DNA from 3 places in the Streptomyces sp. NBC_00536 genome. Region 3 is predicted to be linked to each of the others. Evidence: riboswitches for the same ligand, from Rfam matches in the RefSeq annotation. Region 3 holds a riboswitch; each other region holds the start of a gene.

Evidence for each region. A riboswitch is a leader RNA that binds a small molecule or an ion and turns the genes downstream of it on or off. The one in region 3 is predicted to bind cobalamin.
Region 1: another riboswitch for cobalamin. It lies ahead of cobN (cobaltochelatase subunit CobN); the one in region 3 lies ahead of OHS33_RS24365 (ribonucleoside-diphosphate reductase subunit alpha).
Region 2: another riboswitch for cobalamin. It lies ahead of metE (5-methyltetrahydropteroyltriglutamate--homocysteine S-methyltransferase); the one in region 3 lies ahead of OHS33_RS24365 (ribonucleoside-diphosphate reductase subunit alpha).

What each region holds. Positions count from the first base shown of each region.
Region 1 is NZ_CP107819.1:6,761,517-6,765,464, reverse strand. Features, by position in the region: gene cobG (precorrin-3B synthase) at 1-608, opposite strand, end outside; cobalamin riboswitch at 1,129-1,263, shown strand; gene cobN (cobaltochelatase subunit CobN) at 1,304-3,948, shown strand, end outside.
Region 2 is NZ_CP107819.1:271,999-275,946, forward strand. Features, by position in the region: gene metE (5-methyltetrahydropteroyltriglutamate--homocysteine S-methyltransferase) at 97-2,421, opposite strand; cobalamin riboswitch at 2,604-2,825, opposite strand; gene aceB (malate synthase A) at 3,007-3,948, opposite strand, start outside.
Region 3 is NZ_CP107819.1:5,452,194-5,456,141, reverse strand. Features, by position in the region: gene OHS33_RS24380 (carbon starvation CstA family protein) at 1-660, shown strand, start outside; gene OHS33_RS24375 (YbdD/YjiX family protein) at 657-854, shown strand; gene OHS33_RS24370 (GNAT family N-acetyltransferase) at 968-1,465, shown strand; cobalamin riboswitch at 1,517-1,648, shown strand; gene OHS33_RS24365 (ribonucleoside-diphosphate reductase subunit alpha) at 1,813-3,948, shown strand, end outside.

The sequences.
Region 1 (3,948 bases), 1.3 Mb from region 3:
GCCGTCAACGCCGCGCGGGGCGCGTCCTGATGAGCGACCGTCACGGCGTCGGTGTCATCGTGCGTCCACAGCACGGCCGTTCCGGTGGGCAGGGCGTGGACGCTCACATCGGGGGCGAGCGAGGTCACGTCGCCGCGCCCGTCGTCGAGGGCGAAGAGGAAGCGCCCGGAGAGCGCGGCCGCGGCCGGGCTCGCGCACAGCAGCCGGTCCAGCGCGCCGACCCAGGGGGTGACGTCGGTGCGCCCCTGCCGGTCGAGCCCGGACAGGGGTGAGGCGACGATGTTGCGGACGCGTTCGTGGGTGGCGGCCGCGGCGGGCAGCAGGGCGGTGGCGCCGAGCAGGGCGGCCAGTTCGCCGCCGCAGCCCGCGCCGAGGCCGCGCAGCTGCGCGTTGCCGCGCGAGGTGAGGTCGAGGTGCCCGTCCCCGAGCCGGTCCGCCGCGTCGGCGAGTACCCCGGCCGCGTCGGCGGTGAGCAGACCGCCGGGGATCCGGATCCGGGCGAGGTGCCCGTCGTCCGCCGCGTGCAGGCGCAGCGCACCGGGGCAGGCGTCACCGCGGTCCCGTATGACGGGTTCGTCCCGGGATGCGGCGGAGGAGGGCGGGGGCATGGCGGCGAGCATACCCACGATCCGGGCCGCCCGACCTGTGTCCGTCACCACGCCGCCCCTCTCCGCGAAGCCGCCCCGGGCCATGGCTCGGCTCCGGTTCGCGGGTGCGGGTGCGCGGTGCCCGCGCCTTTGCCTCCGGCGGGTCCTCAAACGCCGGACGGGCTGAATTCCCCGGCCCGTCGGGCCGTCGGCGGGTCCTCAAACGCCGGACAGGCTGAATTCCCCGGCCCGTCGGGCCGTGCGGCGCAGCCAACGGAACCAGCGCGGCCACATCCAGCCCGCCCGGCGATTGAGGGCCCGCCGGAGGCCCCACGGCCCGCGCCGGCCTCCGGCGGGCGGCGCCAAGTACCAGCCCCGCCGGCGTTTGAGGCGCCGCCGGAGGCCCCACGGCCCCGCGCCGGCCCACGCACCGCGGCCACCACACGCCCCCGCGCCCCCACCACCCGCACCGCAGGGCACCCCTACCGGCCCCCACCTGCCGTTTGCCCGTCGCGGCACCTAGGATGACCCCCGACGGGCCATTCGGCCCGTCATCGCCGAGGACGGCGACATGGGAGGAAGCCCGGTGCGATTCCGGCGCGGTCCCGCCACTGTGAACCCGGCAGCCGCCAAGCGCGGCCCCGCCGGGTGAGTCAGGAACTCCCGTCGTCCTCACTGCCCGGGGCGCGGAAACCCCGAGGAAGGCCCGCCGCCGCATGATCCTGCTGCTGTCGACGTCCGACACCGATCTGCTCAGTGCCCGCGCCTCGGACGACGGCCCGGTCCCGTACCGGTTCGCGAACCCTTCCCGGCTCCCCCTGGACGACCTCCCCGCGCTGCTCGACGGCGTGGACCTGGTCGTCGTACGCCTCCTCGGCGGCCTGCGCGCCTGGCAGGAGGGGCTCGACCTGCTCCTCGCCGCCGGCCAGACCCGTCCGGTCGTCGTGCTGACCGGCGAACAGGCCCCGGACGCCCAGCTGATGGAGGCGTCCACCGTCCCCATCGGCATCGCGGCCGAGGCCCACGCCTATCTCGCGCACGGCGGCCCCGCCAACCTGGCGCAGCTGGCCCGCTTCCTCTCCGACACGGTGCTGCTGACCGGCCACGGCTTCGACCCGCCCGCCGCCGCCCCCACCTGGGGCCGGCTGGAGCGCGCGGCGGCCCCGGCCACCGGCCCCCGGATCGCGGTGCTCTACTACCGCGCCCACCACATGAGCGGCAACACCGCCTTCGTGCACGCCCTCTCCGACGCCGTCGAGCAGGCGGGCGGCGTGCCCGTCCCGCTGTACGTCTCCTCGCTGCGCTCCCCCGAAGCGGAGCTGCTCGCCGAACTGGCCACCACGGACGCCATCGTGACGACGGTCCTGGCCGCGGGCGGCACCCGCCCCGCCGAGGCCTCGGCGGGCGGCGACGACGAGTCGTGGGACGCGGGCGCGCTCGCCGCGCTCGACGTGCCGATCCTGCAGGCGCTGTGCCTGACCGGTTCGCGCGCCGCCTGGGAGGAGAGCGACGAGGGCCTGTCCCCGCTCGACTCGGCCAGCCAGGTCGCGGTGCCGGAGTTCGACGGCCGCCTGATCACCGTCCCGTTCTCCTTCAAGGAGATCGACGAGGACGGCCTCCCGGCGTACGTCGCCGATCCCGAGCGGGCCGCCCGGGTCGCGGGGATCGCCGTACGCCACGCCCGGCTGCGGCACACCCCGAACGCCGAGAAGCGGATCGCGCTCGTCCTCTCCGCGTACCCCACCAAGCACTCCCGCATCGGCAACGCGGTCGGTCTCGACACCCCCGCCAGCGCCGTCGCCCTGCTGCGCCGACTGATCGCCGAGGGCTACGACTTCGGTCCGGCCGAGGAGATCCCCGGCCTGGTCTCGGGCGACGGCGACGAGCTGATCCGCGCGCTCATCGAGGCCGGCGGCCACGACCAGGACTGGCTCACCGAGGAGCAGCTGGCCCGCAACCCGGTCCGGATCCCGGCCGCCGACTACCGGCGCTGGTACGCCGGACTCCCCGGCGAACTGCGCGACGGGGTCGAGCAGCACTGGGGGCAGGCCCCGGGCAACATGTTCCTGGACCGCTCCCGCACCACCACCGGCGGCGACCCCGACGGTGACATCGTGCTGGCCGCGCTGCGCCGCGGGAACCTGCTCATCCTCATCCAGCCGCCGCGCGGCTTCGGCGAGAACCCGATCGCGATCTACCACGACCCCGATCTGCCGCCCTCGCACCACTACCTCGCCGCCTACCGCTGGATCCAGGCCGCGGCCGAGGACGGCGGCTTCGGCGCCGACGCGATGATCCACCTGGGCAAGCACGGCAACCTGGAGTGGCTGCCGGGCAAGAACGCGGGCCTGTCGGCGGCGTGCGCGCCGGACGCCGCGCTCGGCGACCTCCCGCTCGTCTACCCGTTCCTGGTCAACGACCCGGGCGAGGGCACCCAGGCCAAGCGCCGCGTCCACGCGACCCTGGTCGACCACCTGGTGCCGCCGATGGCCCGCGCGGAGTCGTACGGCGACATCGCGCGCCTGGAGCAGCACCTGGACGAGTACGCGCAGATCTCCTCCATGGACCCGGCCAAGCTGCCGGCGATCCGCGCCCAGATCTGGACCCTGATCCAGGCCGCGAAGCTCGACCACGACCTGGGCCTGGAGGCCCGGCCGGACGACGACGGCTTCGACGACTTCCTGCTCCATGTCGACGGCTGGCTGTGCGAGGTCAAGGACGCCCAGATCCGCGACGGACTGCACGTGCTCGGCGGCGCCCCGGCCGGAACGGACCGGGTCAACCTGGTCCTGTCCATCCTGCGCGCCCGCCAGATCTGGGGCGGTACGACGGCACTTCCGGGCCTGCGCGAGGCGCTCGGCCTGGACGAGGCCGCGCCCACCCGCACCTCCGCCGACGAGGTGGAGGCCGTGGCCCGCACCCTGGTCGAGGCCATGGAGGCGGCCGACTGGGCCCCTTCGGCCGTCGCCGCCGTCGCCGGGGGGCACCCGGCCGGGGTCGCGGACATCCTCACCTTCGCCGCGACCGAGGTCGTCCCGCGCCTCGCGGCCACCACGGACGAACTGACCCACGCGGTGCACGCCCTGGCGGGCGGCTTCGTCCCGGCGGGCCCGTCCGGTTCGCCGCTGCGCGGGCTGGTGAACGTACTCCCCACCGGCCGCAACTTCTACTCGGTGGACCCGAAGGCCGTCCCCTCCCGCCTCGCGTGGGAGACCGGCCAGGCCCTCGCGGACTCGCTGCTGACCCGCTACCGCACGGACAACGGCGAATGGCCCGCGTCCGTCGGCCTCTCCCTGTGGGGGACGAGCGCGATGCGCACGGCGGGCGACGACGTGGCCGAGGCGCTGGCGCTGCTCGGCGT
Region 2 (3,948 bases), 5.2 Mb from region 3:
CGCCCTTCCAGCGGTCACCACCTCGGGCCGGACCATCCGGGGCACCCGGACGGTCCGGCCCGAGGGCGGATCAGGCGGTCGGACCAGACCGTTGGGTCAGACGGTCGCGGTGCCGGTCTCCGCGCGGACCTCGCGGGCCGCGGCGACGAGGTTCTCCAGGGAGGCCCGGGTCTCGGGCCAGCCGCGCGTCTTCAGCCCGCAGTCGGGGTTGACCCAGAGCCGCTCGGCCGGGATGGCCTCCAGCCCCTTGCGGAGCAGGGCCGCCGCCTCCTGGGTGGAGGGGATGCGCGGCGAGTGGATGTCCCAGACGCCCGGCCCGGCTTCGCGCGGGTAGCCGTGCCCGGCGAGTTCGCGCGCCACCTGCATGTGGGAACGGGCGGCTTCCAGGCTGATGACGTCGGCGTCGAGGTCGTCGATGGCCTGGACGATGTCACCGAATTCGGCGTAGCACATGTGCGTGTGGATCTGGGTCTCCGGCCGGACGCCCGAGGTCGTGAGGCGGAAGGACTCGGTGGCCCAGGCGAGGTAGTCGGCGTGCCCGTCGGCGCGCAGCGGGAGGGTCTCGCGCAGGGCGGGCTCGTCGACCTGGATGACCGAAGTACCGGCCGCCTCAAGGTCGTTGACCTCGTCGCGCAGGGCCAGTCCGACCTGCCGGGCGGTCACCCCGAGGGGCTGGTCGTCGCGGACGAAGGACCAGGCGAGCATGGTGACGGGGCCGGTGAGCATGCCCTTGACCGGCTTGGCGGTCTGCGACTGGGCGTACGTCGTCCAGCGCACGGTCATCGGCTCGGGGCGGGAGATGTCCCCGGCCAGGACCGGCGGGCGCACATAGCGGGTGCCGTACGACTGGACCCAGCCGTGCTGGGTGGCGAGGTAGCCCGTGAGCTGTTCGGCGAAGTACTGGACCATGTCGTTGCGTTCGGGCTCGCCGTGCACGAGGACGTCGATGCCGGTCTTCTCCTGGAAGGACAGCACCTCGCGGATCTCGTCCTTGATGCGCTCCTCGTAGCCGGCGGTGTCGATGCGTCCGGCCCGCAGGTCGGCGCGGGCCACCCGCAGTTCGTTGGTCTGCGGGAAGGAACCGATGGTCGTCGTCGGGAGCAACGGCAGGCCCAGGTGGGCACGTTGGGCCACGGCGCGGTCGGCGTACGGCTGTGCGCGGCGCCCGTCGGCGTCCGTGATCGCGGTGGTACGGGCCCGGACGGCGGGGTCGTGGGTGATCGGGGAGTGGGCGCGGGAGGCCAGGTCGGCGCGGTTGGCGGCGAGTTCGGCGGTGATCGCGTCGGTTCCCTGGGCGAGCCCGCGGGCCAGCGTGGTGATTTCGACGGTCTTCTGGCGGGCGAAGGCGAGCCAGCGCCGGATCTGCGGATCGATGTCCCGTTCGGCGTCGGCGTCCAGCGGGACGTGGAGCAGCGAGCTTGAGGCGGAGACGTCGACCCGGTCGGCGAGCCCGAGGAGGGTGCCGAGGGTGGTCAGCGACTTCTGGAGGTCGTTGATCCAGATGTTGCGGCCGTTGACGACACCCGCGATCAGGCGCTTGCCGGGCAGGCCGCCGACGGCGGCGAGGTCGGCGAGGTTGGCGGCCGCGGCGTCGGTGAAGTCGAGGGCGAGACCCTCCACCGGAGCCTTCGCCAGGACCGGAAGGGCGTCACCGAGCCGGTCGAAGTACGAGGCGACCAGCAGCTTCGGGCGGTCGGTGAGGCCGCCGAGGTCGCGGTAGGTGCGGGCGGCGGCGTTCAGTTCGGCCGGGGTGCGGTCCTGGACCAGGGCCGGTTCGTCCAGCTGGACCCACTCGGCGCCCGCCGCGCGCAGCTCGGCGAGCACCTGTGCGTAGACGGGGAGCAGCCGGTCCAGCAGGGTCAGCGGCTCGAAGTCGGCGGCCACGCCGGGGGCGGGCTTGGCCAGGAGCAGGTAGGTGACCGGTCCGACCAGTACGGGCCGGGCGGTGTGCCCCTCGGAGAGGGCTTCGGTGAGTTCGGCGACCTGCTTGGCGGCGTCGGCGGTGAAGACGGTATCGGGGCCCAACTCGGGGACGAGGTAGTGGTAGTTGGTGTCGAACCACTTGGTCATCTCCAGCGGGGCCACGTCCTGGGTGCCGCGCGCCATCGCGAAGTACCCGTCGAGTGCGTCCGCTTCGACGGCGGCGCGGTGGCGGGCGGGGATCGCGCCGACCATGACCGTGGTGTCCAGGACGTGGTCGTAGTACGAGAAGTCGCCGGTGGGCACCTCGGTGATGCCGGCCCCGGCCAGCTGGGCCCGGTTGGCCCGGCGCAGGTCGCGGGCGGTCTCCCGGAGGGTGTCCGCGGTGACGCGGCCCTTCCAGTAGCCCTCGATGGCCTTCTTCAGTTCACGGCGCTGGCCCTGGCGGGGGTAGCCGTACACGGTGGCCCGTACTGCCGCGGCTGCGGACTCGGTGGTCACGGAACTCTCCTTCGCGAGTGTGTCTCCATGGACCCGGTGACGGGCCGAGGGTGCGAAGGGTGCCGGAACGGGCGGCCCGCCGTGGTCCCGTACGGCTGGTGGTACGCCTGGTACGGGACGGGAGGATCCGCCCTGAGCACGCCGACCCGCCCACGAGGTCACCGGGAAACCGGGCGCGGTCGATCGCGCTCGGGCAACGGGCAGGTCTTCGGACTCGCGGGCGCGCAGGCCACTGGGGCCGGCATCTACTGGCCGTCGCTTCCCAGGACCGGTTCGGGTCCCAGTGCGTATGACGGCGGTCGTTCCCGCTCACCGCTGCGGGGCAGTCCCGGATTCTCACCGGGTTCCCTCTTACGACGCATCCCGCCTGGCGGACGGGGCGAACCAGCTGCGAGGCCAACGGTAAGGCGTCGACCGGTGGATGAACACCGGTTTCCACATACCGGACGGTGAAATGAGACACGCCGGGGGTGCGGTGACATCAACGGTGACACCGCTCACCGCACCCCCGGCCTTCTCCTGTGTCTCCGGTCCTCCCTCGGCCCGGAGACCTGCCGGGCCCCCTCAGGCCCGGCCCGGGCCCCCTCAGGCCCGGCGGACGAGGTGGCGGGCGTAGGCCTCGGGCGTGAAGAAGGCGGGGAGGCGCACCGACAGCGCCGTGTCCACGAAGACCTCGCGCGCTTCGAGGGCGAGCGAGCGCGGGTCCTCGGCCTCCAGGGCCGCGCATTCGGCGTCGAGGAGGTCGATGACCGTGCTCCGGTCCACCCGCTCGTGGCGCAGCCACTGCCAGATCTGGACGCGGGCGATCTCGGCGGTCGCGGCGTCCTCCATCAGCCCGTTCAGGGCGACGGCGCCGCTGCCGCGCAGCCAGGCGTCGAAGTAGCGCAGGGCCACGGCCACGTTGGAGCGGATGCCCTCGGAGGTCGGCGGGGCGGCGATCCGGCGTACGGACAGCAGGTCGGCGGCGGTGACCTCGACGTCCTCGTGGGTGCGCTCCAGCTGGTGCGGCCGCTCCCCCAGGACGTTGTCGAAGACCGCGCGGCAGACGGGGACGAGTCCGGGGTGAGCGACCCAGGAGCCGTCGAAGCCGTCCTCGGCTTCGCGTTCCTTGTCGAGCCGGACCTTCGCGAACGCGGCGGTGTTCGCGTCCGGATCCTTGCTCGGGACGTGGGCGGCCATGCCACCGATGGCGTGGGCGCCGCGCCGGTGGCAGGTCCGGACGAGGAGTTCGGTGTAGGCCCGCATGAAGGGGGCCGTCATGGTGACCGCGGCCCGGTCGGGCAGCTGGAAGTCGGTGCGGTGGCCGAAGGTCTTGATCAGGCTGAAGAGGTAGTCCCAGCGGCCCGCGTTCAACCCCGCGCTGTGCTCGCGCAGTTCGTAGAGGATCTCCTCCATCTCGAAGGCGGCGGTGATCGTCTCGATCAGGACGGTCGCGCGGACCGTGCCGCGCGGGATGCCGAGGAGGTCCTGGGCCAGGACGAACACGTCGTTCCACAGCCGTGCGTCATTGCGGTTCTCCAGCTTGGG
Region 3 (3,948 bases):
GTGCACAAGTCCTTCAAGGACGTCAGCTGGAGGCCGGGCGTCTGGTTCGCGAGCGCGATCGTCGTCGGCGGCTGGGGCTACTTCCTGTGGGTCGGCGTGAAGGACCCGCTGGGCGGCATCAACCAGCTCTTCCCGCTCTTCGGCATCGCCAACCAGCTGCTCGCCGCCGTCGCGCTCGCGGTCTGCACCACGCTGCTGGTGAAGTCGGGACGGCTCAAGTGGGCCTGGGTGACGGGCGTCCCGCTGGCCTGGGACGTGGCCGTGACGCTCACCGCCAGCTACCAGAAGATCTTCTCTGCCGACCCGGCGATCGGCTTCTTCGCCCAGCGCGACAAGTACGTGGCCGGCATCGACGCGGGCAAGGTCCTCAAGCCCGCCAAGACCATGGACCAGATGCACACCGTGGTCACCAACGCCACGGTCGACGGGGTCCTCTCCGCCGTCTTCGCAGCTCTGATCGTCATCGTCCTGCTGGACGCGGTCCGGACCTGCCTGAAGGCCGTCCGCGACCCGCAGGGCGCGACGCTCTCCGAGGTCCCCTGGTCCGAATCGAAGATCATCGCCCCCGCCGGTCTGATCCCGACGGCCGCCGAGAAGGCGGAGCTGGCCGCCGCGGGCCTGGACTCGGGCGGCGGCCGGGTCAAGGAACCGGTGGCATGAGCGGCGTCCGGGCGGCGCTGGGCCGGATCCGGTTCTACGTCCGCGAGTTCTCGGGCGAAGCCGCCTACGACCGCTACGTCGCCCACGCCCGCACCCACGACCCCGACGCCGAGGTCCCCACCCGCCGGGCCTTCGAACGGGCCCGCACGGACTCCCGCGAGGCGGACCCCCGCGAGGGCTTCCGCTGCTGCTGACGCATGACCGCAGGGCCCCGCCGCACCCGCGGCGGGGCCCTGCGCCGTGCACGGGGTCAGCGCACCCAGTCCTTGAGGGACTCAGCCGACACCCGTCCTGCACACTCGACCGCATGGACATCACCATCCGGGCCGCGCTGCCCGCCGAATACGAAGAGCTGGGCGAGATCACCGCGCGGGCCTATCTGGACGACGGGCTGCTCGACCCGGAGACCAACGGCTTCTACCTCACCGTGCTGCGCGATGTCGCGGGGCGGGCCGCCGACGCCGAGGTGCTCGTGGCCACGTACGACGGGCAGTTGCTCGGCGGAGTGACCTTCGCCGCACCCGGCAGTCCACTGGCCGAAATAGCCGGTCCCCACGAGGCCGAATTCCGGATGCTGGCGGTCTCCCGCGCCGCCCGGGGCCGGGGCGCCGGGGAGGCGCTCGTACGCGCCTGCATGGACCGCGCACGGGCCTTGGAGGGGGTGACCCATCTGGTCCTGTCCACCAAGGAGGCCATGCGCGGGGCCCACCGGATCTACGGGCGCCTGGGCTTCGCCCGGACCCCGGAGCGGGACTGGGCCCCGCTCCCGAGCGTCCCCTTGCTCACGTACCGCGTGGAGTTGTAGCCGCGCCGACACAACATGTGGTGGGTCGCGCATCCAGCGGCCCCCACATGTATGCTCGTGCTCGCTGTCGCCGCAGGGGAATCCGGTGCGAATCCGGAACTGTCCCGCAACGGTATGAACTGCACCCAATCACCCATTGGTGCTGCCGCAAGTCCGAGGACCTGCCGACAGTGCGCCCAGACCAACCGGTCAGGACGCCGAATCGTCCGGGCCTCGCGGTTGGGCCGGTGGACGCCATGCGGTGACGTACGACTGCCCTGCCCGGGCCCGTGCGTCCAGATGCCCGCACGGCAGCCTCCTCTCCCCGCCTCCGAGCCTTCCGGGCCGAGCGAGGGAGAGCCCCCCACGTGACCATCGCGCCTGCCGCACCGCGCGCCGAGTCCGCCCAGCCCGAGGCCACCGAGGGTCCTGGCGCCGCGCTGCTGCGCACCCTCACCGACCTCACCGCCGACCTGGCCGACACCGACCCCGGCCGGGTCGCCGCCGCCGCGCTGCGGGGCCGCAGCTCCGTCGCCGACGAGGCCGAACTGCGCGGGCTGGCCACCGAGGCGGCCGCGGGCCTGATCTCGGAGGACCCGGCGTACTCCCGGCTGGCCGCCCGTCTGCTGACGCTGGCCATCGCCGAAGAGGCCGCGGGCCAGGGGGCCACCTCCTTCTCGGCGTCCGTCGCCGTCGGTCACCGCGAGGGCCTGATCGCCGACCGCACCGCCGAGTTCGTCGCCGCGCACGCGACCCGGCTGAACGCGCTGGTCGACCACGCCACCACCGAGGGCGCCGACGACCGCTTCGGCTTCTTCGGTCTGCGCACCCTGCACAGCCGTTACCTGCTGCGCCACCCGATCACCCGCCAGGTCGTGGAGACCCCGCAGCACTTCATGCTGCGCGTGGCCTGCGGCCTCGCCGAAACTGGTCTTAATGGCGAAAAGATTGGCAGCATCCAGGCCGTCGAGGAAGTGGCCTCGCTCTACCGGCTGATGAGCCGCCTCGACTACCTGCCGTCCTCCCCCACGCTCTTCAACTCCGGCACCCGGCACCCGCAGATGTCCTCGTGCTACCTGCTGGACTCCCCGCTCGACGAGCTGGACTCGATCTACGACCGCTACCACCAGGTCGCGCGCCTCTCCAAGCACGCGGGCGGCATCGGCCTGTCGTACTCCCGCATCCGCGCCCGCGGTTCGCTGATCCGCGGCACCAACGGGCACTCCAACGGCATCGTGCCGTTCCTGAAGACCCTCGACGCCTCCGTCGCCGCCGTGAACCAGGGCGGCCGCCGCAAGGGCGCCGCCGCGGTCTACCTGGAGACCTGGCACGCGGACATCGAGGAGTTCCTGGAGCTCCGCGACAACACCGGTGAGGACCAGCGCCGCACGCACAACCTGAACCTCGCCCACTGGGTGCCGGACGAGTTCATGCGCCGCGTGAACGCCGACGCCGAGTGGTCGCTGTTCTCCCCGGCCGACGTCCCCGAGCTGGTCGACCTGTGGGGCGACGAGTTCGACGCCGCCTACCACAAGGCCGAGGCCTCGGGCCTGGCCCGCAAGACCATGCCCGCCCGCGACCTGTACGGCCGGATGATGCGCACCCTCGCGCAGACCGGCCAGGGCTGGATGACGTTCAAGGACGCCTCCAACCGCACGGCGAACCAGACCGCGGAGCCGGGCCGGGTCGTCCACTCCTCGAACCTGTGCACCGAGATCCTCGAAGTCACCAACGACGGCGAGACCGCGGTCTGCAACCTGGGCTCGGTGAACCTCGGGGCGTTCGTGCTCGCCGAGACCGGTGAGATGGACTGGGAGCGGCTGGACGAGACCGTCCGCACCGCCGTGACCTTCCTCGACCGCGTGGTCGACATCAACTTCTACCCGACCGAGCAGGCGGGCCGCTCCAACGCCCGCTGGCGTCCGGTGGGTCTGGGCGCGATGGGCCTGCAGGACGTCTTCTTCCAGCTGCGCCTGCCCTTCGACTCCCCCGAGGCCAAGGCCCTCTCGACGAAGATCGCCGAGCGGATCATGCTGGCCGCCTACGAGGCCTCCGCGGACCTGGCCGAGCGCCACGGGCCGGTCCCGGCCTGGTCGGAGACCCGTACCGCGCGCGGCGTGCTGCACCCGGACCACTACGCGGACGCCACGCAGTACTGGCCGGAGCGCTGGAACGCGCTGCGCGCCCGGATCGCCGAGACCGGCATGCGCAACTCGCTGCTCCTCGCGATCGCCCCGACCGCGACGATCGCCTCGATCGCCGGCGTGTACGAGTGCATCGAGCCGCAGGTCTCCAACCTGTTCAAGCGCGAGACCCTCAGCGGTGAGTTCCTCCAGGTGAACGCCTACCTGGTGGCCGAGCTGAAGAAGCTCGGCGTCTGGGACGCGCAGACCCGCGAGGCGCTGCGCGAGTCCAGCGGTTCGGTCCAGGGCTTCGGCTGGATCCCCGCCGACGTGCGCGCGCTGTACCGCACCGCGTGGGAGATCCCGCAGCGCGGTCTGATC